Regions from separate parts of the Photobacterium kagoshimensis genome, predicted to be linked through region 3. Evidence: riboswitches for the same ligand, from Rfam matches in the RefSeq annotation. Region 3 holds a riboswitch; each other region holds the start of a gene.
The links. Region 3 has a riboswitch for thiamine pyrophosphate ahead of thiB (thiamine ABC transporter substrate binding subunit). Riboswitches for the same ligand answer to the same signal wherever they lie in the genome.
Positions count from the first base shown of each region.

Region 1: linked by a shared signal. The riboswitch ahead of thiD (bifunctional hydroxymethylpyrimidine kinase/phosphomethylpyrimidine kinase) and the one ahead of thiB (thiamine ABC transporter substrate binding subunit) in region 3 are both predicted to bind thiamine pyrophosphate.
Region 2: linked by a shared signal. The riboswitch ahead of thiC (phosphomethylpyrimidine synthase ThiC) and the one ahead of thiB (thiamine ABC transporter substrate binding subunit) in region 3 are both predicted to bind thiamine pyrophosphate.

Region 1 is NZ_JAKJSO010000015.1:55,400-65,244, forward strand. It holds gene L4C35_RS13730 (exoribonuclease R) at 1-121, opposite strand, end outside; gene mrcB (penicillin-binding protein 1B) at 353-2,758, shown strand; gene tenA (thiaminase II) at 2,913-3,578, opposite strand; gene L4C35_RS13745 (ABC transporter substrate-binding protein) at 3,681-4,661, opposite strand; gene L4C35_RS13750 (ABC transporter permease) at 4,738-5,556, opposite strand; gene L4C35_RS13755 (ABC transporter ATP-binding protein) at 5,549-6,331, opposite strand; gene thiD (bifunctional hydroxymethylpyrimidine kinase/phosphomethylpyrimidine kinase) at 6,358-7,188, opposite strand; TPP riboswitch at 7,257-7,368, opposite strand; gene L4C35_RS13765 (PhnA domain-containing protein) at 7,622-8,197, opposite strand; gene L4C35_RS13770 (hypothetical protein) at 8,435-8,902, shown strand; gene L4C35_RS13775 (trypsin-like serine protease) at 9,117-9,845, shown strand, end outside.
Region 2 is NZ_JAKJSO010000022.1:592-10,436, reverse strand. It holds gene L4C35_RS19110 (LysR substrate-binding domain-containing protein) at 1-68, shown strand, start outside; gene L4C35_RS19105 (aminopeptidase P family protein) at 178-1,965, shown strand; gene thiH (2-iminoacetate synthase ThiH) at 2,055-3,167, opposite strand; gene L4C35_RS19095 (thiazole synthase) at 3,177-3,947, opposite strand; gene thiS (sulfur carrier protein ThiS) at 3,950-4,171, opposite strand; gene L4C35_RS19085 (HesA/MoeB/ThiF family protein) at 4,158-4,934, opposite strand; gene thiE (thiamine phosphate synthase) at 4,936-6,150, opposite strand; gene thiC (phosphomethylpyrimidine synthase ThiC) at 6,150-8,072, opposite strand; TPP riboswitch at 8,208-8,305, opposite strand; gene L4C35_RS19070 (voltage-gated chloride channel family protein) at 8,407-9,777, opposite strand.
Region 3 is NZ_JAKJSO010000019.1:85,467-95,311, reverse strand. It holds gene rapA (RNA polymerase-associated protein RapA) at 1-641, opposite strand, end outside; gene L4C35_RS17905 (PhoH family protein) at 1,005-2,381, shown strand; gene thiQ (thiamine ABC transporter ATP-binding protein) at 2,471-3,190, opposite strand; gene thiP (thiamine/thiamine pyrophosphate ABC transporter permease ThiP) at 3,192-4,817, opposite strand; gene thiB (thiamine ABC transporter substrate binding subunit) at 4,793-5,815, opposite strand; TPP riboswitch at 5,891-6,010, opposite strand; gene L4C35_RS17885 (DUF547 domain-containing protein) at 6,067-6,846, opposite strand; gene L4C35_RS17880 (DUF2798 domain-containing protein) at 7,060-7,503, shown strand; gene L4C35_RS17875 (DUF488 domain-containing protein) at 7,506-8,129, shown strand; gene leuD (3-isopropylmalate dehydratase small subunit) at 8,399-9,001, opposite strand; gene leuC (3-isopropylmalate dehydratase large subunit) at 9,019-9,845, opposite strand, start outside.

The DNA of each region.
Region 1 (9,845 bases), on a different contig from region 3:
ACGTGAACAACTCTTCCATCATCTCTTCTGGCACCATGCGGCTGAGTACACGCATACTGAATTCTTCCAGTTCGTGTCGTGGCATAGTAACAAGGCATTCAAATGTGTAATCGCGTTCCATAATACTTCTCCGAAGTGTCAACTTATCCAGACGGGACTGCGTGATAAAAAAGAGCGGGCGCGTATTCTGAGTGATTTTAGGCTTAATTACTACTGCTGTTTTATCAATAGATGGTGGGATTTAGGGGGTTACTGAATAATTTGAGCGGTGTAATCCTGACAATAAGATGACATCGTTTGCAAGCTGCTTTCATATAGTCGCTGTTTTTTGTGACCTATTCAGCGTATTCCTATGTCAGACCGCCAGTCATCCTCCGAGCCTCATAAAGCATCGCCTTCTTTTAGTGACAAGTCTTCTGACATCTCACATCCCGAAGGGGAGGTGTCTGAGAGCCCAAAAGATCCTAAGTTCATTCGGGGAGCCGGTAAGCGCAAGCGTATTATGTATGGTTTGCTAGCGGTGGGGCTGATTGTGCTCACAGCGATGGCGTTGCTAGGTTTTAGATTGCAACAAGTGGTGAGTGACAAGTTCACGGGGCAGTTGTGGCAGTTACCCTCGGTTGTGTATGCCCGTGAGCTGGTTTTACAGCCTGGTGCTAAAGTGCGTTACGAAGAAGTCCTTAATGAATTAAAGCAACTGAAGTATCAGCAAGTTCATGCTCCAAGTCGCTCCGGTGAGTATAAATCCTCGCGATTGAAGCTTGAGTTTGTCCGTCGTCCCTTTACGTTTAAAGAAGGAAAAGAAGACGAGCGACATGTAGTGGTGGAGTTCGATTACAGTTCCGTTAAACGTATTTCTGAGTGGATTGAACGCGGTGGTAAGAAAGAACTCAAGCAATTAGGCATTATTAGAATTGAGCCTAAAATGCTTGGGATGTTGGAGTCGCAAACAACAGAGCAACGGATTTATCTACCCAAAGATCAAATGCCTACTGCGCTAATTGATGCATTGATAACGACAGAAGATCGCGACTTTTATCAGCATGATGGCGTCTCGATTGTGGCTATTGGTCGTGCATTTGTTGCGAATATAAAAGCAGGGCGAACGGTGCAAGGGGGTAGTACCTTAACGCAGCAGTTGGCGAAAAACTTGTTTTTATCGAGTGAGCGCAGTTTATGGCGCAAGATCAAAGAGGCCTATATGGCGCTGATCATCGATCATAACTACGATAAAGACCAAATTCTCGATGCTTACTTAAATCAGGTTTACCTAGCGCAAAGTGGTAAGCAAGCCATTCACGGTTTTGCTATGGGGGCACGTTTCTATTTTGGCCGACCACTGTCTGAACTTCGTGTTGATCAGCAGGCCTTGCTGGTGGGGTTAGTCAAAGGGCCGTCTTATTATAATCCTTGGCGTTATCCTGAGCGTGCCACTGCGCGCCGTAATTTAGTGCTACGTATGATGCACGATAGCCAAATGATAGATAGTGCCAGCTATGAGCGAGCGATCCAGCGTCCATTAGATGTGCAAGAAAAAGGGCAGCTCTCTCGTCGACAACCTGCGTATTTTGATCAGCTACGCCGTGAACTGACTGAAGAAGTCGGCGATAAGTTTGAATCGGGTAAAGGGCTACGATTATTTACAACGCTTGACCCTTTGTCGCAAGAAAAAGCAGAAGAAGCTGTACGCGCTACTATGCCTAAACTGGCTAAAAAAGCGGGCGCTAATATAGAGAATGCTATCGTTATTGCCGATAGGAACACTGGTGAAGTTCGCGCTATGGTTGGCGGTAGTAAACCTGGCTATGCGGGGTTTAATCGTGCTATTGATGCGAAACGTCAAATTGGCTCTGTGGTAAAACCTGCGATTTATTTAGCAGCTTTATCGCAACCAGAGCGGTTTTCACTGGCAACCAGCCTAGAAGATAAACCACTGAAGTTAACAGGAGAGCGTGGTGAAATTTGGTCACCGCGAAATTATGATCGTCAGTACCGTGGTGCGGTGCCACTCTATCTGGCGTTGGCTAAGTCTTATAATATTCCAACGGTAAATTTGGGTATGGCCGTTGGCCTTGACGGCGTGATTGATACCATGGCGAAGTTGGGTGTCGATCGTAAGGAAATTCCGCCACTGCCTTCAATGTTATTAGGTGCGTTCACATTGACGCCGTTTGAAGTGACACAAATGTACCAGACCATCGCGAGTGGTGGGCGTAAAGCACAGTTGAAAGCCTTGAGTGCCGTGGTTACCAATGAAGGGGAAGTATTGTTTCAACAGTTACCTGTTGCGTCACAAGTTGTACCTGAGCAAGCGGCTTGGTTGACCATGTACGGCCTGCAAAAAGCGGTGACAGAAGGCACGGCACGCTATCTTAATGGCCAATTACCCTCATCGCGCTTAGCGGGTAAGACGGGGACATCAGATAAAGGACGTGACAGTTGGTATGTGGGCATTGATGGGCGTGAAGTCGTCACAGTATGGATGGGTAAAGACGATAATTCCAACTCTAATCTAACCGGGTCATCTGGCGCATTGCGTTTATATACCGACTATATATTACGCCGCGATCCTGAGCCGCTTGTTCAGCAACAGCCTTCTGGGATCTCGACCTTTGACTATCAACGCAATCAAAATGGTACCTATAGTCAGCGTTGTTTAGGGCAAGACCATTTTCCTGCTTGGGATCCAAACGGCACTTTGAAAGTGACGTGTGTGAAAAAAGTGCAGCGTTTCTTCCAGAATTTATTTGATTGGTAAACCTTGGATATCGACACGCCCTGTCTGTAAATTGCTCAGTAATAGATAGCGGGTCATAAGTCGCTTGGAGATACACGGATAGAATAAGAAAGCCGCGGTGTATGCTAACACCGCGGCTTTTTAGTGAGTTAATGGGATGGGGGTATGAAGCGAACTAACTGGCTGCATTCAAGCCTTGTTGCCAAAACGCCACTTCCATACGCGTCGCGGTTTTAAAAATCTCGCACAAACGCTGACCACGGCGGCTGTTTAACTCGACTTCTGCCAGCATATTGTTCAGACGCGTTATGGTTTTTTTCGCGCCTTGTTGAAAGTCTTCACTACCGTACATCTCGATCCAACTGGCATACGCATTCCCTTCGATTTTTGTTGCTGGCGACTGGATAAGCTGCTCACCAATAACGGCATAACCAATGGCACAAGGCGCAAGAGCAACATAAAGATCGAGTAAATCACCCGCCATACCTGTATCAAGTACGTAACGGGTATAAGCAACAGTCCCGAAATCTTCAAGTTCGGCTTCCATGTCCGATTCTGTTAAGCCCCATTGACCGCAATACGTCACGTGATGTTGAATTTCAGTCTCCAACAACGCTGAGAGGCTCGGCAGTGGTTCGCGCATATCAGCTAATGTCGGCGCTTTGTACACGGCCAGAGCATAAGCGCGTGCATAATGTTTTAAAAACAGAAAATCTTGCTTTAAGTAATGCAAATAAGCCGCTGCGTTTAAGGTGCCGTTAGCAAGCTCTTGAACAAAGCGATGTTGGGTGTAGTCCGTCCAATCTTGTTGGCAAGCGGCAATAAGATCCTGATAGTTCATGGTTGTCCTTTGTACCTGCTTAACTCAATAAGCAGGTAAATTTAAAAAGTGATTTGTTATGAGTGCTGGAGTAATGCGAGGTGTACAAGCACTAATATTGAGTTATAGAGTTGGAACATAATCTTGTGCTTTAGGGGCATGAGGGATAATTTTGTGCTTAAACATGAACTGTGCGAAATTGTTGTAACGAACAGGATCAATCGCAGCAGGACGCAGTGCGAACCTTGGTAGGGTGTCTTGCCATGCTCGGCGGTTTAATTCGTTGTTTAGCGTGTCTGGTGCATAGGCCGTGAACTCTTTCCACGCTTGGTCTGGATGATTTACGATATACTGTGTTGCCAGTTCAATCGCGGTGTTGAATTTCTTTAACGCGTCAGCGTCATAGCTGTTTTTATTCGCGACAACAACAAGCTCATCGTATGAAGGCACGCCATGTTCTTCTGGGAAGAAGGCCTTCGCTTGGTAACCTTCGAGTGCTAATTGATTCGTTTCAAAGTTACGCAAGCCACCCCAGATTGCATCGACTTTGCCAGATGCTAACGATGATGAAAGTGCCCAACCAACATTAATGATTTGTACGTCGTCAAATGCGACGCCTTCACTTTGAAGCATAGTGCCTATGGTCGCCTCTTCGTTACCCGCAATCGCAATACCAATTTTTTTGCCTTTTAAATCAGCAAGTGTCTTGATGTTGCCATTATCCAGTGTCATCAGCGTATTGAGTGGTGTGGCGATGAGTGTTGCAGAGCGAATAAGCGGCAAGCCAGCAGCCACGTCGGTTGTTAGGCTTGTCTGATATGAAATAGCCATATCAATTTTACCCGCAGCAACCAGTTTAGCTGGCACGCTAGGATCGGCAGGTTCTTGGATCTTAATGGTCAAACCTTGATCGCTAAAGAGGCCTCTTTCTTGGGCAATCACTATAGGGCCGTGGTTAGGGTTAACAAACCAATCTAGCATTAAGGTCATTTCTTTGTTTGTTGTCTCAGCTGCTGAAACTGCTGTGCTGGCGATGGTCGTAATGGCTAAGCCTAGTGCGAAAGCATACTTAGTAACTTTTTGTTGTGTGAACCAATTTTTCATATTGAGCCTTTATCGTAATCGTTATCTAGGAAGTAACTTATCTGGGTAAATACGCGTTAAAATTCAGGACACACAATCAATGAGTGTGATCCGTGTTTTGCCAAGGGATAAGACGTTTAAGTGCTTTATCCGCAAAAAAATAGAGCGCAATTGAGAATGACGCGAGAATGAATAGCGCGGCGAACATTTCGTCGATTAGCATACGCGCGTTAGCTTGCAGCATTAGGTAGCCTAAGCCTTCACTAGAGCCAACCCACTCGCCAACAACCGCACCGATAGGAGCCACAACCACTGCGACTCGAATACCCGATGCTAAAGCTGGTAAAGCAGCAGGCAGACGAATGTGACGTAACAATTGCCATTTATTGGCACTCATTGTTTTAGCCAGATCTAAATAGCCTGTTGGCGTATGACGTAATCCGTCGAAGCAGCAGGTGGTAACAGGGAAGAAAATGATGAGCGCAGCCATGACGATTTTGGACGCAATGCCATAGCCCAGCCAAAGCATCAATATAGGGGCAATGGCAAAGACAGGAATGGCTTGGCTGGCGATTAAAATAGGTAATAACCAACGTCTTAGCGGATCAAACAATAGCATCTGCAATGCAAACATTAGCCCCATAGAAAGCCCAAGTAACAGCCCTAATAAGACTTCAGATGCGGTGACAGATGCGTGATAAAACAAGACGTCATAGCGTTGAAGCAGTTTTTCAAACACAGCCATTGGCGTTGGTAGAATAAAGCTTGGCAACTTAAATAAAACAATGGCTAACTGCCATAACCCGAGGATGATAGCAGTGCTGATCAACAGGCGGATCACAGGGTGTGATCCCGTATTTGACCATGATTGTGTTCGTTGAGTTGCCTGCAAAGCAAGCTGAGGGTGATTAGCCATAATCTTGCTCCAAGCGTGTGATGATGTCTTGTTGATGTTGCGCGAGCTCTGCAGTGTAATCCCGTGGGGCTTGCCCTTGTGGCGTCGGAAGTGAAACCATCGCCGCAGGTGAACCTGACATGAGTAGGATTTGCTCACCAAGTCGCAATGCCTCTTGCGGATCATGGGTGATTAACAAGACGGTTTTATCTTTTAACAAGGTAGCGGCAAGTGTTTGTAATTTATGACGTGTCACGGCATCTAATGCCGAAAAAGGCTCATCCATTAACACGATAGGCTTGTCTTGCAACAGCGTACGAGCAAGTGCAACACGTTGTCGCATACCGCCCGATAAGCTTTCGGGACGGGTATGGATATGATCACCAAGGCCCACATGGTTAAGTAATTCGCGTGCGCGATCTTGGCTATTTTCTGCGGATTGTTTTGGGTTAAAGCGAGAGCTTAAACAAACGTTCTCAAGTACAGATAACCAAGGTAATAGAAGGTCTTGCTGCGCCATGTATGCCACACGCCCCTCAATAGGTTGATGGTCAGAGGCGGTTAATGAACCCTGCCAATCTGCTTGCTCGTCCAATAAGCCCGCCAATAAACGCAAAAGCGATGTTTTACCGCAACCACTCTTGCCTAAAATACAACTCCACTGGCCCTTTGGTAGCGTGAGGTTGAGTTGTGAAAAAAGTGTCTGTTCACTGCTGTGGTAGCGAAGTTCGCACTGCGTCAGCGTTACGGTTACACCCGCATGCTGTGCTGTGGGTTGAATCTTGGTTTGAATCATAGCGCTCATAGCTCTGCCCGTATCGATTATGCGGTTGGATCAAAATGACCCGCAAAGAAGTGATGAACAGGGCCGTGACCAGAGCCAATGTTTAATGAATCAGCATGGGATATAGCGTGTGAAATATAGCCTTTTGCGTGAGTGACTGCTGTGACTAAATCATGGCCTTGAGCAAGGTAAGAGGCGATGGCCGCGGAAAGGGTACAACCCGTGCCATGGGTATTGTTGGTCTGAATACGTTGAGTGCTAAAGCGGAACACATCATCGGCGGTAATAAGTAGATCGGTACTGGTTTCGCTTTGCTCTAGATGGCCGCCTTTTAACAATACGGTTCTGGTATTGAGCTGGCGTAGATCTTCGATTAACGCATCCATGTCAGCGTCTGACTGAGGAACATCGCAGCCGAGTAATGCCGCCGCTTCAGGTAGGTTAGGTGTAATGGTATCGGCTAAGGGAAGTAGGGTGTCTTTTAGCGACGAGATGGCATCTTGCTGGAGTAATAAGTCACCGCTAGTAGCGACCATGACAGGATCAATCACCACATGTTTAGGTTGATACTGTTTTAGTTTTTTGGCAACCATCGCGATGATCTTAGTATCGCTTAACATGCCAATTTTAACGGCTTTTACGTCTAAATCGGAGAAGATCGCATCAAGTTGCTGTTCAATGAACTCTGGTGAGATAGCTAAGATACCGCTGACACCGAGTGTGTTTTGTGCTGTCAACGCCGTGATAGCGGAACACGCGTAACCACCAGTGGCAGAGATTGCTTTTATGTCGGCTTGAATGCCTGCGCCGCCGCCACTGTCTGAGCCAGCGATAGTTAAAGTGATTGGTGTTTTAGATGGCGTTACCATAATTTATCCCTAAAAATAGATGTAGGGATAACAGGTGCCAATAGACCGATCTTGAGTGATCGCAATAGGGGACACAGCTGTTAGTTCCCTACGCCAGTGTTAACTGGATCAGGTTCAACGGGTCCCGCATTTGGTATAAATACCTTGCAGTCTCAGCCTAAGGCTCCCCGACTAACTTTCAATAACACACTGAAAATATCAATATGTTTAGCATTTTGTATGGCAGGGATTATAACGTAATCACGTAGATCATCTACCCTTATTCGAGATAATTTAACATTTAGTCATTAAGTGAAGAGAGAAAAATTCTTAGATAAAGTGGGATGAGGCAGGAATATGATGGCTAAATGGAAAGGTGAAGGATAAGTTTACAAATGATGAATAGCAAAAAGGCGCTAACTTAGCGCCCTTTTGAGTAATGTATTCGACTGAATTACATTTTTTTACAGTAAGCTGCGATAAGTACCATAGTCGTACCTGCTGCTTTACCGCTGATGTGTAGTGGGTTGTCGTTTAAACGAATGCCACGAACAGCAGTACCTTGTTTAACTACAAGGCTAGAACCTTTAACTGGAAGGTCTTTAATCACAGTAACGTTATCGCCAGCTTGTAGTGGTGTGCCGTTAACGTCAACAGTTTGGATTGATTCAAGCTCTTCAAGTGCGATGCCTTTTTCAGCCCATTCAACCATGTCTTCTTCCATGTACATCATGTCTTTAAGGTCTTGAGCCCAAGATTCTGATGCCGCAAGACGGTTAAGCATGCGGTAAGCCATGATTTGAACAGCTGGAGTTTGGCTCCACATGCTGTCGTTAAGACAACGCCAGTGGTTAGCTTCAACTGTATCTGCATCTTCGATTTGTCCACGACAAGTATCACAAACCATTACACAACAACCAGCAGTTTGATCCGGTGATGCTGGCACTTCATAAACACTTAGGTTGCTGTCTGAAGAACAAAGCTCACACTTAGATTCGCTGCGTTGTTTTAGAATATTTTCAATAGTCATTAGAAATTGTCCGTAGATTTTGTGAGGCCGTATTATGCCACCATTTAGTGAATTTGGAAGGCAAATGGGCATATATCACACAATTATATTGTAGCGACATACGGTTTAGTACAGCAGAAATAGCTCAAAAGTAAAAAAACGCAATTAATTATAGTTACAGCTATAAAGAAAAAGCATAATTAGCCGATGTTTAATAGCATGCAAACAACATAATTAGAACATACACAAAGGATGATCATGAAAAAGGCCATTGTACTTATTAGCTTAGTAGCCCTATTTGGCTGCACAGAAGAAGAAATCAAAGACACACTGTCAGGAAAAACCAAAGTTTTTGCGGTCGAGAGCATAAATGTTGAAGGTGTTACTGGCTTAGATGATGGTACTTATTCGGTTACAGATGACCATTTTAAGAATATTTTACCCGACGTGTTTCCGAATGGCACAAAGAGTGATTTAGATAACTACGGGATTGGTACTCATGGATCTTCATGTGCGAAGATCGATACCACAACACCTGTGTGTTTTGAAGATGGAAAAAGCTGTACACCATCTGAGATGAAGCAATTGAACCTGAAGGTTTACAAAATTAATATTACTGATATCAAGTCTGCCTATGAGAATGCGAAATTTTTCCCAACATTGGCGACACAATTAGGTATTGAAGGCCTAAACCAGATTGATATTGAAGAAGTTAATTGTCCATAGCTTAATGCTTCTTGATAACTAACAGAGCAGACCGCACTTCTTAGGTGCGGTTTTTTTTGGAAAATTTCGGCAAATACGGTTCTTCTTGGTTATAGGTTGCGGTTCTTTCATTTGTTTTAATGATGCATCTCGAAAAGACGAATAGCAGTGGTTGGGTGGTGTACACAATGTGATTAGATCCCGCTATTAAAAGGATGTTAGTAGTGAGAAAAGCATGTTTCAGAAAACAATTTGCTTCGCAGTTGGGCTAGGAATAGCGAGTCTATCTTTACCTTTATGCGCACAAGAATTTAATATTGCGCCTCGGATCATTGATGGTGACATCGCCACGCTTGCAGATAATCCATGGATGGCCTCACTAAGGCTTAGTGTTAGCAATGAACACCCGATGTGTGGTGGTACAATTATCGCTCGTAATTGGGTATTAACAGCTGCGCATTGTGTTGTTCACCCGAAAACAAATGGTGCTATTGAATCAGATTTTTTTGTACTTAAACCCTATCAAATCAGTATTACCGTAGGTGAAGCAACATTATCAAATGCACAAATCGATGATTATTATTCAGTATCCCATGTTGTGGTTCACCCGAAATACACGCGTTTACCCAAAATTGTAAACAGCTTACAGCCTGATGGATCTGTTGAGTCGGATGTGAAATCACTCGCATTAGACAGTGATATCGCTTTACTGCGTGTTAATCGTTCTTTCCCTATTGCGTTAACGCCTATCACACTGGCTAATCCCCAAATAGCGACAGATTTTGATCGTGCGTTAGGAGAAGCATGGGATGAAGGGAAACGGCCTGCAAACCTGACTGTCACAGGCTGGGGAGCAACCGCAATTGATGGTAGCGGTGATTCAGCCGCAGACACATTGCAAACGGCCAACGTCGCTTATTTACCTATGAACATTTGTTTTGAGCGGTTAGAAAGTGGTGATGAT
Region 2 (9,845 bases), on a different contig from region 3:
ACCCAGGCCATGCTTGGCTCAAAAATTTGATCATCAGCCGTTGCCGTGGAATTGCAGCCAACAGTTAAAAGCGCTACCGTAGCTAGACTTACCTCGCATAATGCACGGTGATTATGTTGGCAGGCTAAGGATTATTCCGTCAGCAAGGACGGTGACAACCATTAAGGAACAACAAACATGCAAGCAGTTATCTCACAACGTGTGGAGCAGATCCGTCAGTGGCTGGCTGAAAACCAGTATGACGCCTTGCTTATTCCTCATGAAGACGAATACCTCGGTGAATACATTCCCGCCCATAACGAACGCCTACACTGGGCGACAGGATTTACGGGATCAGCAGGTATGGCTGTTATCACCCAAGATAACGCCGCGGTTTTTGTTGATGGTCGCTACGTGGTTCAGGTACGCAAACAAGTACCGGGCGATGTATTTGAATATCGCCACCTGATCGACGAACCGCCAATGTCATGGGCACAAGATAACTTAACTGCAGGCTGCACCGTTGCTGTTGATGCTCGCTTGCACAGCTCGGCATGGCTAGCGCGTACTTGCGAGAACCTTGCTGATAAATTAAATATCATCAGCATTGATGCCAACCCAATTGATACCCTATGGTACGATCGCCCAGCGCCAACACTGTCTAATGCTAAGCTAATGGGGTTAGATTTTGTCGGCCAGAACAGTACAGACAAACGTGCATTAATAGCTGCCGAACTGAAGAAGCAAGGTGCAGAAGCCGCACTATTAACTCAGCTCGATAGCATTGCTTGGCTGCTGAATGTTCGCGGTAGCGACGTCCCTAGCCTGCCAATCTTGCTATCAACGGCGATTATCCATGCCGATGCACGTGTCGACTTCTACATTGACCCGAGCCGATTACCGCAAGACTTTGCCCCCCATGTCGGCGAAGGCGTACGTGTTGAAGCACCAGAAGCTCTGGAAGCGGGCTTGCAAGCTCTCACCGCACGTAAGGTATTGGTCGATCCAGCCACCAGCAACGCATGGGCGAGCCAAGTACTACTGGCAGCAGGCGCTGAATTGATTGATGCAGCCGATCCTTGCTTATTACCCAAAGCGGCAAAAAACCCAACCGAAATCGCGGGCATGAAAGCCTGTCATATCCGTGATGGCGTAGCGATCACTAAATTCCTCGCTTGGGTTGACCGTCAAGTTGCAGCTGGCAACCTGCTGGATGAAGGCACATTGTCAGATCGCTTATGGCAATTCCGCATTGAAGACAGCAGCTGTACCGATGTTAGCTTCGATACCATTTCTGCCGCTGGCGGTAACGCGGCGATGTGTCACTACAACCACCAGAACCAACCGCAACCAAGCGTTTTGGAAATGGACAATGTGTACTTGGTGGATTCAGGCGGCCAATACCCAGACGGCACCACAGATATCACCCGTACCATAGCGATTGGTCAGCCTAGTGATGACGTCAAAACCGCGTTTACCTTGGTATTAAAAGGCCATATTGCGCTAGCATCCGCTCGCTTCCCGAAAGGCACCACCGGTTCTCAATTGGATGCGCTGGCACGCCAACACCTATGGGCGCATGGTTTTGATTACGACCACGGTACAGGCCATGGTGTGGGCCACTTCTTGAGTGTTCACGAAGGACCACAACGTATCGCGAAAGTGTACAACCCAACGGCGCTACTAGCGGGTATGGTGTTATCAAACGAACCTGGTTACTACCGTGCCGATGCCTTTGGTATTCGTATTGAAAACCTCGAGCTAGTCGTTGAAGTACCAACCCAAGGCGACATGACAGTGCTTGGGTTTGAGTCACTGACCCGCGCCCCTATCGATCAGCGTTTGATCGATTTAAGCCTAATGAACGATGTCGAGCTGGCTTGGTTAAACAACTACCATCAAACAGTATTTGACGTACTAAGCCCATCATTCGATGGCGATGACTTAGCATGGTTAGAACAAGCAACCAAACCACTCCACCGCTAATACATACACGCCTAACCAAATAAAACGCCCGCTTGTTTCTATCAACAAGCGGGCGTTTTCTATTGTCTAGGCCGAAAAGCTCCCGCGTACTAGCCTGAATACGCGTGATGCCAATCTTTCCACACCACTTCAAAGCCATGTCGCTTCACGGCATCAGCAACAGCCGCCACCGAACGCTCATCACTGATCGCAAACTGCTCAAGCTCAGGCTCATCATCGGCATAGCCTCCTGGTTGGGTTTTCGATCCCGCCGACATACTGGTGATCCCCAGCGGCAGCACATTATCACGAAAATCAGGTGCTTCTCGGGTCGATAACGACAACTCGACTTCAGGGTTAAACAAACGATAGGCACAGATAAGCTGCACCAGTTGGCGATCATTCATCACCGATTTCGGTTGTAAGCCCCCTTCACACGGGCGCAACCGCGGAAACGAAATAGAATAACGGGTTTGCCAGTACATCCGCTCAAGGTAGTCCAAGTGATTGGCGACAAAGAAGCAATCCGTCCGCCACTCTTCAAGCCCAATCAAGGCGCCAATCCCTATCTTATCGATGCCCGCTTTTGCCAATCGATCTGGCGTTGCTAAGCGGTACTCAAAATCCATTTTATTGCCACGAAGATGGTGCTGCGCATAAGTGGAGGCACTGTAGGTTTCTTGGTACACCATCACCGCATCCAACCCTAAGGTTTTTAGTTCCGCGTACTCATGCTGATCCAGCGGCTGCACCTCCATCGCCAAATAACTAAATTGCTGTTTAATCGGTGGCAGAGCTTCACGAAAGTATTCCATGCCCACTTTACGTTCGTGCTCGCCAGTGACTAATAGCACGCTATCAAAATGCATCGCCTTAATAGCCTGACACTCACGTTCAATTTCAGCCGTGTTCAGCGTACGACGCTTAATACGGTTTTCCATCGAAAAACCACAATAGGTACAAGCATTCGCGCATAGATTCGATAAATACAAAGGCACATAAAATGCCATCGTATGACCAAAGCGTTTCCGTGTTAACGCCGCCGACTGCTGCGCCATTTGCTCTAAATACGGTTCAGCTGCAGGCGAGATTAAGGCTTTAAAATCTTCCAGATCGCGCTTCGTTTTACGCAATGCGCGTTCAACATCTGCCGCAGTTTTACTGTAGATAGAAAGACGAACGTCGTCCCAACTCAGTTGCTTCCACACATCAACATAGCTCATGATGTTTCCCTACGCGCTGTGATCAAGAAACGCCGTTAACGGACTAGAGGCGATCGCATGATTCACCGTCCCCGCTAAACCCGCTTCATACGCCATACGGCCACTTTCTACTGCTAATTTAAACGCGCGTCCCATCGCAATCGGATCCGCTGCCGCCGCAATCGCCGTATTAACCAAGACCGCATCAGCCCCCATCTCCATCGCTTCGGCAGCGTGTGATGGCGCACCAATTCCCGCATCGACAATCACAGGTACACGCGCTTGGTCGATGATGATTTCAAGGAAATCACGAGATGCTAAGCCTTTATTTGAGCCAATAGGGGCACCTAATGGCATCACAGCGGCACAACCGACTTCTTCTAAACGCTTACACAACACAGGATCAGCATGGCAATAAGGCAACACGATAAAGCCTTCACGCACCAAGGTTTCCGCGGCCGCTAAGGTTTCAATCGGATCTGGCATTAAATATTTAGGGTCTGGATGAATTTCTAATTTCAGCCAGTTGGTACCTAACGCTTCACGCGCCAACTTAGCCGCAAAAATGGCTTCTTTGGCATTTTTAGCACCCGAGGTATTAGGCAATAAATTCACGCCCGCTTTGACTAATGGTGCGAGAATGTCATCGTCGCGGTTATCAATATCGACCCGCTTCAATGCCATCGTCACAAGTTCAGACTCGGTCGCAATGATCGATTTTGCCATCGTTTGGCTATTGGCATATTTACCTGTTCCTGTGAACAGGCGTGAAGAAAATGTTTTATCCGCAATAGTTAACATCATTAACCTCCAGCAATCGCTTGAAATAGGGCAATACGATCACCACTACTGAGTAAAGTGGAATCCCACTGGTGGCGCGGCACAATGTCCTCATTGACCGCCACAGCCGTGGCCTGTAATGGCATATCAAGCAGCACCAACAGGGCTGATAGGCTCAGCGCTGACGGGCAAGTCATCGGCTTGTCATTCACTGAGACCTGAATTTCGGTGTTATTGATTGTCATGTTTCTCTCCTGTGCCACAGACAGGACAACACTTATCCTGGGCGACATTAAATTTTTGCCATGTCATGGTTAACCCATCAAATTGCTGCAAAGTGGCAAAACCAACCTGACCCGCATCGGTAAGCGCCTTAATGGTCTCGAGTGCTTGCAAGGTCCCCATCACCCCCACAACCGGGCCTGCAATACCTGAATTACTGCAGTTCATCGCAGGGGACTTTGCTTCTGGGTCGTACGGAAAGAGGCAGTGGTAACAAGGACCTGAACCATGACGAAAATCAAACGCCATCAACTGACCTTGCCATCGGATTGCTGCACCTGCGATTAAGATTTTACGGGCTTTAAAACACGCTTGATTCACAGCATGACGTGTTGGCAAGTTATCAGAGCAATCAAGCACTACATCCGCCAGCTCCACTTCCATTGCTAAACGCTGATCAGCTAGGCGCGCTTTTACTGCTCGTACTCGAATATGAGGGTTCAAAGCGCGTATCTGTTCCGCAGCCATTGCCGCTTTGCTTAGCCCTTGATGTCGATCGCGATAGATGATCTGGCGCTGAAGGTTAGAGCTATCAACCTCATCATCATCAGCGATCACCAAGGTACTAATACCAGCTCCCGCTAAATACAATGCCGCCGATGATCCCAATCCACCCGCACCGACCATCAACACATGCGCATTTGCTAACCGCGTCTGGCCGTTTTCACCGATTTCAGGCAACATAATTTGGCGGTTATAGCGTAAAAACTCTTGATCGGTCAGCATATTATCGAACCAACAATTGATTAAAGGCCTCTACCGCTACGCCAGTATCAGCCGCTTGCGTCACCGCACGCACGACAGCGACACTGCTTACGCCCGTTCGCCACACAGCTCCTGCCCGAGAAAGATCAATCCCACCAATGGCCACAGTCGGAAAATCTTGGCCTATGAGTTGTTGATATAGGGCTAATCGGCTCAGTCCTTGTGGTTTCGATGGCATGTCTTTGGTGGTGGTAGGGAAAATATGACCGAGTGCGATATAACTCGGCGAGAACTCAGCCGCTCGTAATATTTCATAATAGCCATGGGTTGAAAGGCCTAACCGCAAACCTGCCTGCTGGATCTGAGTGAGATCAGCAGTCTCCAGATCTTCTTGACCAAGGTGAACCCCATACGCCTTATGATCAATCGCAAGCTGCCAGTAATCATTCACAAACACTTGCGCCTGATAGGTATCACCCGCCGCGATAATTTGTGCAATTTGCGCTTCAAGTGCAGGGTCTTGAGGATCTTTAATCCTCAGCTGTGTGGTTTTCACGCCAAGCTCCAATAAGCGTTCAACCCACTCAGCAGAGTCCACCACTGGATACAGCGCCAGCTGTTCAGCATCCGTTGCAGCAAAAGGGGCAACCGCGACCTCTTTACTTTGCCAGCCTAATGTCGTGACTTCTTGATGATTGGCCGTCATTGGGCGAGGGAAAACCTCACGTGTTAGTGGCCATTGCTTATCGTCATGCAACTGAACATGGCGTGCATATGCCCGCGCTAAGGTCACTGCATCTTCAACCGGGTAATCTAACGCCAACGCGGCCAATAACATGGCACGCACAGCTTCTGTATCACCAGCCTGATGACAGTACACGGCTCGCGCTTCACCATGATGGTGCCAGATATCAAACACCCCACCTTGAGTAGGGAAACCACACACAATCAAAGCGGGGTTAGCGGCAACTAGGCGTTGAATGGCTGCAACATCCGCGCTCTCACTCCACTGATCACACACCACAAAATGACTTTCTATCTGTGCCATATCGGTAGGAACAGCTTGAGCAAAACTCACGCTGAGCGAGCGAGAGTCAACACGCATGTCTACCACATCAGATTGCTGAACAGTCACAGTTACCGCTTCACCCAATTGATATTGAACGGCTTGAGCCAGCAAAGGCTCGATATGGGTAAGCAATGGCTTTAAGCGTTCAGGTAAACAGATTGCACTCATTAATCTTCCTCTTTCACGGGATGGTATAGTTCACTTCCTGTTGAACGGAATTCATCTGCTTTTTGGCGCATGCCTTCAAGCGGGTCATCAAGCAATTTAATGGCAAGATCGCCGTTCTTTTCCAAATTGCTGGCGTAATCTCGAACTTCTTGTGAGATCTTCATTGAGCAGAACTTAGGGCCACACATAGAACAGAAATGAGCAACTTTGCCAGATTCTTGCGGCAAAGTTTCATCGTGGTATGCACGAGCGGTGATAGGGTCGAGACTCAAATTAAATTGGTCTTCCCAACGGAATTCAAAACGGGCTTTTGATAAGGCGTTATCGCGGACTTGCGCACCAGGGTGACCCTTCGCAAGATCGGCCGCATGGGCACACAACTTATAGGTAATCAGACCCACTTTAACGTCTTCTTTATTCGGCAAGCCTAGGTGCTCTTTTGGGGTGACGTAGCACAACATGGCACAGCCATACCAACCAATCATGGCGGCACCAATCCCCGAAGTAATGTGATCGTAACCAGGGGCAATATCGGTTGTGAGTGGGCCTAACGTATAGAAAGGGGCTTCATGGCAATGCTTGAGTTGCTCTTCCATGTTTTCTTTGATCATATGCATTGGCACATGACCTGGGCCTTCGATCATCACCTGAACATCGTATTCCCAAGCTACTTTCGTTAATTCACCCAGGGTACGTAGCTCACTAAATTGCGCTTCATCATTCGCATCGGCCACAGAACCAGGACGTAGCCCATCGCCTAACGAGAGTGAAATATCGTACTTGGCACAAATCTCACAGATCTCACGAAAGTGAAGGTACAAGAAGCTTTCTTCATGATGGGCCAAGCACCACTTCGCCATGATAGAACCACCACGAGACACTATGCCAGTCACGCGTTTTGCCGTCATAGGCACATAACGCAGCAATACTCCTGCGTGGATAGTAAAGTAATCGACCCCTTGTTCCGCTTGTTCTAGTAACGTATCTCTGAAAACGTCCCAAGTGAGGTTTTCCGCGATGCCATTCACTTTTTCAAGTGCTTGGTACATAGGTACTGTACCGATCGGAACTGGACTATTGCGAATGATCCACTCACGTGTTTCGTGGATATTACGCCCTGTCGATAAATCCATCACAGTATCGCCGCCCCAACGGGTCGACCACACTAACTTCTCAACTTCCTCCTCAATGGAGGAACTCACTGAGGAGTTACCGATATTGGCGTTCACTTTGACTAAGAAGTTACGGCCAATGATCATTGGCTCTGATTCAGGGTGGTTGATATTGGCAGGGATGATCGCTCGACCTTCAGCAATTTCTTTTCGAACAAATTCTGCGGAAATTTCTTCTGGTAGATTAGCGCCAAAGTTCATACCTGGGTGCTGATGATTCAAGACCTCATCACGGTATTTTGCACGCCCCATGTTCTCGCGTATTGCGATATATTCCATTTCAGGCGTTATCACACCTTGGCGCGCATAGTGTAGCTGAGTAACACACGCCCCTTTTTTGGCACGACGAATACGTGCTCGTTCACCAAAACGAAGATCATCCAATGTGTCATCAGCAAGGCGCTCTTTAGAGTAAGCGGAACTCAGACCATCAAGCAGCTCTGTATCATTACGCTCAGCAATCCAAGTCTCTCGCACCTTTGGTAATCCCGCGTAGATATCAATATCTTGCTCAGGATCGGTGTAGAAACCTGAAGTGTCGTAAACACGAATCGCTTCATTAGGTTCTAAGATAGGCTGATCTTTGGTACCACCCACTAAGCTATCTGCCAGTGCAATTTCACGCATGGGCACTTGGATATCAGGGCGACTACCTTCGACATAGACCTTCTGAGAGTTAGGGTATGGTTGGGCAGTGAGTGAATCTATAAATTGTTTAGCTTCCAGTCTCGCTTGTTTGCGAATCGACATAGCAAAATCCTTACGGTTCCGTGGTTGGGATATTTGCTTGGCGGATTGGTGCATAAACAAGAGGCGTACACGTAGGGTGTGCAGCATCATCTGATAGCTTAACGGCGATGAAAGGATATATTAGTACCGTTAAACAGAAGATTTTCTCTTGTTCCCTTCGCAGGTATTAGCCTGATCAGGTTCTACGGATCCCGCAATGCGGTCTCAGCCAAATGGCACTCCGACAAGTTTCAGCAAGGAGTATAGGGAAGGGAAGAAAGCGCAGCAAGGCCGAAACCAATAAATTTGGGCTAAGTACCATGAAAAAGAAAGGCTGCAAAAGCAGCCTTATCTTTTAGTTAGAAAATTTCTTCACTAACGCTTTCAGTAGCGATGAATGTGTTTCTCTCAGTTCACCCAACTTATGAGTAATCTTAGGTGCACCTTCATCATCAAAAAGTTTTGGTACAGCAACACGTTGCGATGAATATATTCCAGTATGACCACTAAAATAATACGCGGTATAACAAGCAATAGCGAAATACAACATATGATCAGCGCCAAATAACTCAACCCCCATAATGGTACAAGCCAAAGGTGTATTGGTCGCAGCAGCAAAAACGGCTAAAAAGCCCAATGCAGCAAATAAATCAACAGGCGCTCCCATTACCCAAGCCATGGTGTTTCCTAATGTCGCCCCGACAAAAAACAGCGGGGTAACTTCTCCCCCTTTGTAACCTGCCGCTAAGGTAATTGCTGTTAACAATAACTTTAGAGCCCAGCTATACCATTCAGCCCCACCGTCGGTGAAGGCACTCAATATACTGACACCGCCTTCTCGCGTGCTGTAAACACCTAACCCGATATAGTCATAGTTACCAATCCACTGCGTAATTCCAATCACCATCAAGCCGCCCGTTACCACAATGACATAAGGGTTTTTCAATGTAGCTTTGAAAATATCTTTAAATGCATGGGTTAACTCACCAAATAAATATCCGGCTAAACCAAAAGCAATCGATGCAAAGACAATCTTCACCATTAGCCAAACATCGACTTTTAACACATGATCGAAAATAGTGATGTTTTCGAGAAAGTCGATTCGATAATGCGTGTGGTGGGCCCCCAGAGCAGAGCATACGAGATCTGCTAGAATAGCAGCAAATAAGGCAGGAATGATGGCATCGTAGCGCAAGCGCCCAATCGCTAAGACTTCTAACGCAAATATAGCGCCGGTCAGCGGTGTACCAAATACGGCGCCAAAGCCCGCCGCTACCCCTGCGATTAAAATCAACCGCGTATCCGCTTCATTAAGTTTAAAGATACGCGCTAGCCAGTGCGTTGTTGCGCCACCAATTTGAACCGCAGTCCCTTCGCGACCAGCAGAGCCACCAAATAAATGCGTAATCACAGTAGTAATAAGTACTAAAGGCCCCATTCGAGTCGGAATACCAGCCCCAGGTTGGTGTATCTCATCCATGATCAGGTTATTACCACCTTCTGAGTTCTTACCCAGATTTCGATAGCAATAGACAATCACAATACCCGCTAGTGGTAACAAATAAATAAGCCATGGGTTATCAACGCGTGTTGCTGTGGCTGTACTGAGGATCCACAAAAAGAACGCATTCAATGAACCAACAAGAATTGCAACTGGAGTAATAAGAAGTGTCCAGCGAATGATCTGGATAAGTATTTTAGGATTTGCACTTAGAGGGTGAGCCATACTGTCTCTATTTATCTCTTAAGGAATTTCTAAGGATAGACAATATGATAGACAAACACCCCACCATA
Region 3 (9,845 bases):
TGGTGCTGTAGGGTTTCTGGTACCAAGATCAAAATACGTTCAGCACGGCCTGACAACACTTGCTGGTGGATGATCATGCCAGCTTCAATGGTTTTACCTAAACCTACTTCATCGGCCAGCAATACACGCGGTGCATAACGGCGCCCGACTTCATGGGCGATGAACAGCTGATGAGGAATTAAACCGGCGCGCATGCCACATAATCCACGCAGTGGGCTCTTATGTTGTTCGTATTGGTTTTTTAGCGCACGGTAGCGCAGTGCAAAGCGATCCATACGATCGATTTGACCTGCAAAGAGTTTGTCTTGTGGCTTGTTGAAGCGGATTTGGTGATTAAGGAAAATCTCACGTAACTTAACGTCTTCTTCACCCGTATCGGTGCGTGTACCCACGTAAGTGAATACACCACCGTCTTCATCGACGCGTTCAACGTTTAAAGACCAACCTTCATGGCTTTCAACCACATCGCCCACGTTGAACATCACGCGGGTTACAGGGGCTTCGTTTCGGGAATACAGGCGGCTCTCTTCACTCGCGGAGAACATTAGGCTGACAGTACGTGCATCACAGGCGACAACGGTACCTAATCCTAAATCACTTTCAGTATCACTGATCCAACGTTGACCCAAAGCAAATGGCATAGTGGCTAAAACCTTCTAAATTCTTTGAAAATTGAAAATGCGTTATCTGGTATTCGCGCTTTGGCGAAGCATGAAACACGCAAGGTGTCATATGTCGCTCAAAAATACGTAGCTATAAGTGTAAGCCAGAATTCGTACCAGAAAAAAGGGGAGTCATGTTACTGCATGATGTGAAAGAGGTCACGGTGAAAGTGTTCTGAATGCGACAAAGTAGTTTTGTCACATTTATTTAAAAATATCCGGTCTTTAATAGAGTCACAGGAGCGATAGTTTTGTGAAAAAGCAACAAATGCCAATAACTGTCATACGCTTAAAGAGTGGTGGTAGATGTAATACTGCCTGAATGTTACCAAGGAGGTGCCTATGGGCGATTCAGATCGGAAAGTCTTTGTTCTCGATACTAATATCTTGCTACACGAGCCTCTCGCGATTTATTCCTTCCAAGAACATGATGTCGTCATACCGATGACCGTCCTCGAAGAACTTGATCGCATCAAGGATAGCAAGCGTGATGTTGCTCGCGATGCCCGAGTCGCGATTCGAGCGTTAGAAGATATTTTCCACGATGCGACTCCCGAGCAGATCTCGGCGGGGATCCCTTTCTCAAAACAAACCGCACACAATGGCACTATTGCTATCTTTGCGGATTACGAGATCACTGAAACTGTGCATGCATTTACTGATAAAGCGGGTGACAACCGTATATTGAATGCTGTACTCCACTTACAGCAGCACTATGCGCCACGTGATGTAGTCTTGATCACCAAAGACATCAATATGCGTTTACGCGCTAAAGGTGCGGGGGTGTATTTCGTTGATGATTATCGTTCAGATCAGTTGATCGATGATGTTAGCTTACTCACCAAAGGTTTTATTGAGTACCCTGGTCGCTTCTGGGATCAAGTGGGAGAGTGCCAATCAGAAAGTCGAGGCCGTGCCACCTTACATACACTGCCTATTGCTTTGTTTGATAAGCCGTTCGTTAATCAATATCTGATCGATGAAGAGCACGAGTTTGCTGCGCGTATCAAGCAAATTGATGGTGAAAGTGTGGTATTGAAAGACATAGGCCATGATCGATTAATGCATCGTCAGGCATGGGGCATTCACCCTAAAAATGTCTACCAAGGAATGGCGCTTGATGCCATGCTCGATCCTGATATCGACTTAGTGATTTTAACGGGGCCTGCGGGCTGTGGTAAAACCATTTTGGCAATGGCATCAGCATTAGAGCAAGTCATTGAGAAGGGCATGTACGATAAAATTATTGTCACGCGTAATACGCCAGAAATTGCCGAGTCGATTGGTTTCTTACCCGGTACGGAAGAAGAGAAAATGATGCCATGGTTGGCGGCGGTGACCGATACCATGGAAGCGCTTCACAAAAATGATGTATGTACGGATGGCTCGATGAAGTACATCTTCGATAAAGCCAATATTCAATTCAAATCGATAAACTTCATGCGCGGTCGTTCCATCCAAAATGCGTTTGTATTGCTGGATGAGTGCCAAAACTTAACCGCATCGCAAATCAAAACCATCATCACCCGCTGTGGTGAAGGCACTAAGCTAGTCTGTTCGGGTAACCTTGCGCAGATTGATTCTAATTACCTATCGCCTGTAACGTCAGGGCTTACTTATATCGTTGAGCGCTTTAAAAACTTCGAAGGAAGCGCCAATATTTATCTTAATGGCGTTGTACGTAGCCGTTTGGCTGAATTTGCTGAAGAAAATCTCTAATTTTATCCTAAATTAAAAGTCTGAATATCAAAAAGGGAGAACACCATTTGGGTTCTCCCTTTCTCTTTTTTCTACTACATTGTTTACCTTTAATGGCCAAGGTAGTGCTTGAGCGCTGCATTCTGTGGTTGTGTCAGCATCGGCTGCGTGTCACCAAATACTGTGATGCTGCCGTTAGTGATAAACGCGCACTTATTGGCAATCTTGAGGGCGTCGTCAGGGCTATGGGTAACCATGAGAACCGTGATCTTATGCTCGCGGGCGAGACTTCTTACTAGCTCTAACATTTCTTTGCGCAGGGCGGGATCCAGAGCCGAAAAGGGTTCATCAAGTAGCAACAAGGGGCGATGGCGCACTAAACAACGCGCGAGCGCCACGCGTTGTTTTTGGCCGCCAGAGAGTTGCTCGGGGAGGCGATCTAAGTATTGCTGAATGCCAACTCGCGCTGCTGCAACCACGATAGCTTCTTTATCAGCTTGGCTCAGTTTTAACCCTGGGTGCATTCCCAGCCCAATATTTTCAGACACGGTGAGATGCGGAAATAAATTATGCTCTTGAAACAGCATCGACAAAGGTCGCTCTGCGGGGGCTTGTTGATCAATAACCTGATTGGCGATGGTGAGCTGGCCGCTATTCGGCTTAAGAAAGCCTGCAATCAATGCCAGTAAGGTACTTTTCCCTGCGCCACTTGGGCCAATTAACGCCACAATATCACCTTGCTGCGCCTCGAGTGAAAAGGACAAATGCATGGCTTGTCCATGAGCAGCATGGGGCTGGTAGCTATGGGTAAGCTGATCTAACTTCAACATATCATTTCTTCCTAAGCAGCGCAGTTTCAACCAGGGTAAATAAGCCTAGGCTGAGTAGGAGCAACAAGAGTGCGGCGACGGCGGCAGCATCCATTTGATAGCTACCTAATAATTCAAATAAATACAGCGGTAAGGTTTTAAAGTCTTGGCTGCCAAATAAGGCAATCGCACTTAAATCGCCCAGCGATAAGACAAAGCCGATAGCGAAGGCTTGCGAGAGCGGCTTGCGTAATGCTCGCCATTCCAATAATCGTAGCCGAGACAAGCCTGTCATCCCCAAACTGGCGCAAAGTGGGTTAAATTGTTGGGCAATATGGAGCATGGGCTGACTGAGTGTTTTGATCACATAAGGCAGTGCCATTAGCGCATTGACGGTGACTACCACCCAGAAGGCCATCGCAAAGGCATCGGTATATTGGCGCAGTAACAAAAATAGCCCAGTACTGAGCACTAACCCTGGGGTGACCAGAATGATGGCGCCGATTAATTCAATGCCATCGGCGGCCCACTTTTTGCGTTGTAATCGCCATTGACGGCTGGTCAGTAAAATAGCAATACCGCTGACAACGGCTATCACACAAGACATGGCTGCGATCTGTAATGAATGGCTGATAGCTTGCCAGAGCTTGGCTGAGCTTAATTGAGCAATCAGCTGTTGATTAAGCCCTGCGGTGATCACAGACAAGAGCGGAGGCGCAACCAGTAAGATCACACCGCTAATCCATAAACCGTCCCAGAGTTTACTCTGCCATGTATCTTGGTAGTGATGAGGGGCTTGATTGACCGTGCCGCTCAGCGTAGCTAACGGTTTAGCAAAACGTTGTGAAACTAACACTAACGAGCTGCACAGTAGCATTTGCCACAATGCCAGCAAAGCACCTGCGGCCAGATCAAAGTCGTAACGCAGGGCTTGGTAAATCGCCAGTTCAATGGTAGTGGCTTTAGGCCCGCCACCCAGTGACATGATCACCGCGAAACTGGTGAAACACAGCATAAAGATCAAGCCGATCACGTGCGGTAGTTGTTGTTGCAACCGAGGCCAAGCGACTAAACGAAATTTGTCCCACCCGGTCATTCCTAAATGTGCAGCAAGCTGATGCTGCTCGTGAGGGATCCCTTCTAAACTTTGCAGTAATAAACGTACCGCGAGGGGCAGATTTAAAAAAATATGGGCCAGTAAGATCCCGCTTAAACCATAAATATTGAGCTGGATATCCACACCAATAACGGCAAGCCATTGATTGATTAGGCCGCTTTTACCGTATATTGACAGTAAGCCAAACACGGCAACCAAAACGGGCAGTACCAGTGTCATGGCAAAGATCCGCAACAACAAGGCGCGTCCAATAAATTGACGGCGAGAAAGTGCATAGGCGACGGGGATCGCAGGCACCACACTCAATAGGGTTGAGAGGAATGCTTGGTAGAAACTAAACCCAGTAACATGGCGTAAATAGGGGTCGTGCCATAGTGTTAATGGGGATAGTTCATCGGCGTGTCCAAACAAGGCGCTAATGGCAAATACCATTAGCGCGGTGATGCACCCAGCAGCCATGATGCCGGGTAATAACGAGGTAAAGCGAGTGTTCAAACGAAATGCCTTTATTGCGTGAGGGCGTGTTGCCATTCGCGAATCCAGCTGCGGCGCTGCTTGGCAACATCTGTTGCATCAAATTCCAGTGCTTTGGCTGGGACGGTCAGCTGGTTAAAACCGTCAGGCAGTTGTTGATTTGTTACTGGGTACATCCAGTTACCTGTGGCCATATTGGATTGGAAGCCATCACTAACAATGAAGTCCATAAATTGATCGGCTAACTTAGGGTGTGGGCTATTTTTAAGTTTGGCGGCCACTTCCACTTGCATGTAATGCCCTTCGCTGAAATCAGCTGCGATATATTGGTTCTTTTGTTCTGCGATGATGTGGTAAGCCGGAGAAGTGGTGTATGACAACACCATATCTGCTTCCCCTTTGAGGAACATGCTATAGGCTTCGGACCAACCTTTGGTGACGGTGACTGTTTTCTTGGCCAGTTGCTGCCAGGCATTGGCTGCTTGATCGCCATAAACCGATTTCATCCACAGCATCAAGCCTTGGCCTGGGGTTGAAGTACGAGGATCTTGGTAAAGGATCGACAGATCATCACGCTCGACTAATTCTTTTAAGCTCTTTGGTGGGGTCTTTAGCTTGGTGCTGTCGTAAACAAAGGCAAAGTAACCATAATCGTAAGGCACAAAGGTGGTGTCATTCCAGCCATTTGGTAGCGTAACTTTGCTGGTATCGACCTTATGTTGCGCGAGCAGGCCGGTTTTTTTAGCTTCTTCGATAAGGTTGTTATCAAGCCCTAATAAGATATCTGCTTTGCTGTTGTTACCTTCCAAGCGCACGCGGTTAAGAATAGACACGCCATCATCGAGTGCCACTAAGTTTAAGTTACAATCGCATTCTGCTTCGAATGCAGTTTTAATGGCTGGGCCAGGGCCCCAATCTGAGGCAAATGAGCTATAGGTGTAAACCGTTAGTGTTGCTTTTGGGTCTTGTTCGGCGGCAAATACACTGCTGCTCGCGAGTGTTAAGGTAAGTAAAGGTAGTAGTTTTTTCACAAAGCGCTCCTGATGCCGTTGCATCCTGCTGGCAATAAATCAAATGAGCGAGGGTTGAGAAAAGGGCGGCTGAAGGGCATACCTAGCGATATAGGCGATGCTTAGCGACTTCTCAATTCCTACGCCAGTATTAGCTGGTTCAGGTTCTGTGGGTTCTGCGTGTGCAATCTCAGCCGAAAGAAAGTGTCAACCTTCTATTTAGCTCCCCAATGAGAACGTCGTCATTGTAATAGTGCAAGCGTGGTGTTGCTAGGGCATGAAGACAATGATTGGCATTATTTTGCCTCGTTCAATGCCCAGTCGTAATCATAATCAATTGTTTTGAGTACCACAGGTGTGGTGCGGTACTGATTTAAGTGTTGCTGGAGCTGCGTTGTGTTGCCGAAGTCTGCTTGATACCAATCGTAGATGGACGACAGCTGGGTCTTGTTATTCGTGCTAAGAACGCCTTTTTTACTGTTGATGAATTGTTTGGCGGCTAGATCGAGTAAGTGGTTACTATTGCTGGCCGTGAAGGCATGGGGTTGTAGGTTAGGGCAACCTAGACTCGCACAGTTCACTGCATAGTGAATACGTTTGTCTTGCCAAATCGGACGCAAGATACGGTGCTCGATATCATTGAGGGTGAGCTTTTTGCCGTTGATGGTGACCACTTCATCATCCCAGGGGCCAAAACTAAACAAGCCGCCGAGTTTTGTGATCGATTTGACGGGGTAATTATCAACAATGAGTTTGACGGTCAGTGCGTTATACAGATTGATCCAGTAGGCAAATTGTTCCGCTTTGCGGTATGCCAACGGGTTGAGTTTACTCATTTCTCGAATGTAGCGATCAAGCTGCCATTTTCCCTCTTGATCGACTTGGTGATAGCTAAATAGCGTTTGCTCCCCTTGCTGCACTATGTAGTGATTAAGCGTCTGTTGCCACAACTGGTGGTTGATTGGCATGGAGTTAGTTTCATCACTGCTTTGCCAGTATGGCCATAAATCCGCTTTTGGGGCTGCGAACACAGTGCTACTGACGAGCAAGATGAATGCTACCAAAACAAGGTGCAAGGGAAGTAAAAGACGAGACGGCATAATCAACCTTTTTAATCAGTAATAACCTAATAACTTTAGACCGAGGTGAAAGGCTTTTTATTACAGGTTTTACAGTTGTTAGATGGTTGTTTAACTTGCCTTATAGGAATTTTTAACAAAATTACTAGACTGATATTTTCAAAAATGTTTATATATTATCGCCTCTCAATCCAAATGAGAGGCTTTTTTATGTCTGTAAACAACCGCAATCGTCGCAAGTTTGGCTTGCTTGTATCTGTTACTTTTTCCCTTGCAATGAATCTGATCTTTTTAACCTCTTATAACCAACCTTTTGATCTGCTAAATTGGCTTATGCAACTTCCTTTGACTATTCCTGCGGGTGCCTTCGTTGGCATTGGGGTTGGCTTTTTTATCAGCAAATATGCGCCAGATCTTTCTAAGCATAAAAAAGGGGCGGTATTTAGCTTCTTAATGTCTGTGGTCATGAGTTTGATTATGGTGCCTTTTGCTTTGATCCCGAGAATGGGTTTCGACATGGTTATTTTGTTAAAAGCCGTTGCGGTAGGTATCCCTGTTGGTATGGTTGCTGCGTATCTTGTGGTCCCGTTTTGTCATTGGCTTGTGTTCCGTAAGTTCGACATGCCAGATTTTTCAGCTCCTCAGAGAAGTTAATTATGTGGTACACGATTGGGCATTCCAATTATTCAATAGAAGACTTTCTTTATCGGCTTGAGCAATGTGGTGAAGCTAAGGTTCTGGTGGATATTCGCAGTTTCCCAGGTAGCCGAATGTTTCCACAATATCAGCAACTCAGATTAAAAAGCGTCCTAGAAAAGCATGGATGGCAATATATGTACCTTGGGCAATTACTTGGCCCAAGAAACCATGATGAGAAAGCGCCGTTGAATCGCGGTAATGTGCAATATCAAGAGGTACTGGCAAGAGAACGCTATCAAGAAGGGGTAAAAGCATTGAAAGCCATCGGAACGGGAGGCGTTTTGATGGCAGCCAAAGCCGATCCTATTGAATGCCATCGGTTTATTGTGTTAAGTCGTGTAATGATAGCTCATGGGATGCACGTCCAGCATTTTGACGGTTCGGTCGTATGTACTCACAATGAACTGCAAGATAAGATGATTCAAAAATGTTTAAACAGAGTCAAACGTCGAACTTTGCAGCCATACCCGCCGATGTCGACTCACGACGAAGTCGTTGAGTGGGCTTATCATGCTGTTGCTGAAAAAGCCGCGAAGGCTGGATTAAAAAAATACGCCGAAATTCGCAAGCGTACTCGTTAAGTTGGTTATTCGTCATTTTGCGTTGGCGAGTGAGTTAGAATCATAGGAGTGCATTGCTCTTATGATTCTAGCTGCAATGTTGGGCATACTCTGTGATCTCATTTTATAGTGGGTTAGCCTACGACCCTGTCGGTGAGTTCTTTGTTGCATAGGGGACGTGAACGAGTGATATAAGCGGTAAGTTTCAAGCCGCAAAAAATAACACCCTGCCTCGCAGGGTGCTGTGGTTAGTCTCTTATCGTGTAAGTGAGCGCTAACAAAGACGATGTTTACCTTAAAAATTCAGGGATATTATCTTCGTAAGCGGCAATTTTATCTTCATGTTGCAGCGTCAGGCCGATGTTATCCAGCCCATTCAATAAGCAATGACGGCGGAATTCATCAATCTCAAAGTGGTATTGCTTGCCGTTAGCCGTGACTAACATGGTTTCAAGATCGACAGTGATTTCAGCGCCAGCTGTGTTTTCGACAAACTGGAAAATCTCATCGACTTCTTGTTCGCTCAAGCGTACTGGCACCATCTGGTTGTTGATCGAGTTGCCATAAAAAATGTCGGCAAAACTCGGTGCGATCATCACTTGGATGCCGTAATCTGCTAGCGCCCACGGCGCATGTTCACGTGAAGAGCCGCAACCGAAGTTCTCACGTGCCAGCAAAATGCTTGCTCCTTGGTAGCGCGGCGCATTCATTACAAACTCAGGGTTTGCTTGTTCGCCTGCATCATCAAGAAAACGCCAGTCGTGGAACAAATGTTTTCCAAAGCCTGTACGTGTCACTTTTTGTAGAAATTGCTTAGGGATGATTGCGTCGGTATCGATGTTGGCGATATCTAGCGGCACAACCAAGCCTGTATGTTGTTTAAAACCTGCCATTGTTATCTTCCTCTCGATTATGCCGTTGCGCTGTCTAAGTCGCGAATATCTACAAAATGGCCAGCACATGCTGCAGCGGCTGCCATTGCAGGACTAACAAGGTGGGTGCGGCCATCACGGCCTTGGCGACCTTCAAAGTTACGATTGCTGGTGGAGGCGCAGCGCTCTTTTGGCCCTAGGCGGTCGTTGTTCATCGCGAGACACATAGAGCAACCTGGTAGACGCCATTCAAAGCCTGCATCGATGAATATTTTATCCAAGCCTTCTTGCTCTGCTTGGGCTTTGACTTGCTCAGATCCTGGCACAACCAGCGCTTGCACATTGGCGGCAACTTTGCGGCCTTTTGCGATGGCGGCAGCGGCGCGCATATCTTCTATCCGTGAGTTGGTACAAGAACCAATAAAGACTTTATCAATTGAAAAGTCAGACAGTGTTTTCCCCGCTTCTAGCCCCATATAGGCCAAAGCTTTTTCCGCTGATGCTTTTTCAACGGGGTCAGCAAAGTCAGCTGGGCTTGGAATCGGCGTATCAATTGCGATAACTTGGCCGGGGTTTGTGCCCCAAGTTACTTGTGGTTTAATCTCGGCGGCTTCTAACGTTACTGTCGCATCGAAGACGGCACCCTCATCGGTTTTTAGGGTATTCCAGTATTCAACTGCGGCATCGAAGTGACTATCTGTTGGTGAGAATTTACGGTTTTTAATGTAGTCGTAGGTGGTTTGATCGGGGGCAATCAAGCCCGCTTTTGCACCTAATTCGATCGCCATGTTACACACCGTCATCCGCCCTTCCATTGACAAATCTGTTATCGCTTCACCACAAAATTCAACCACATAGCCAGTAC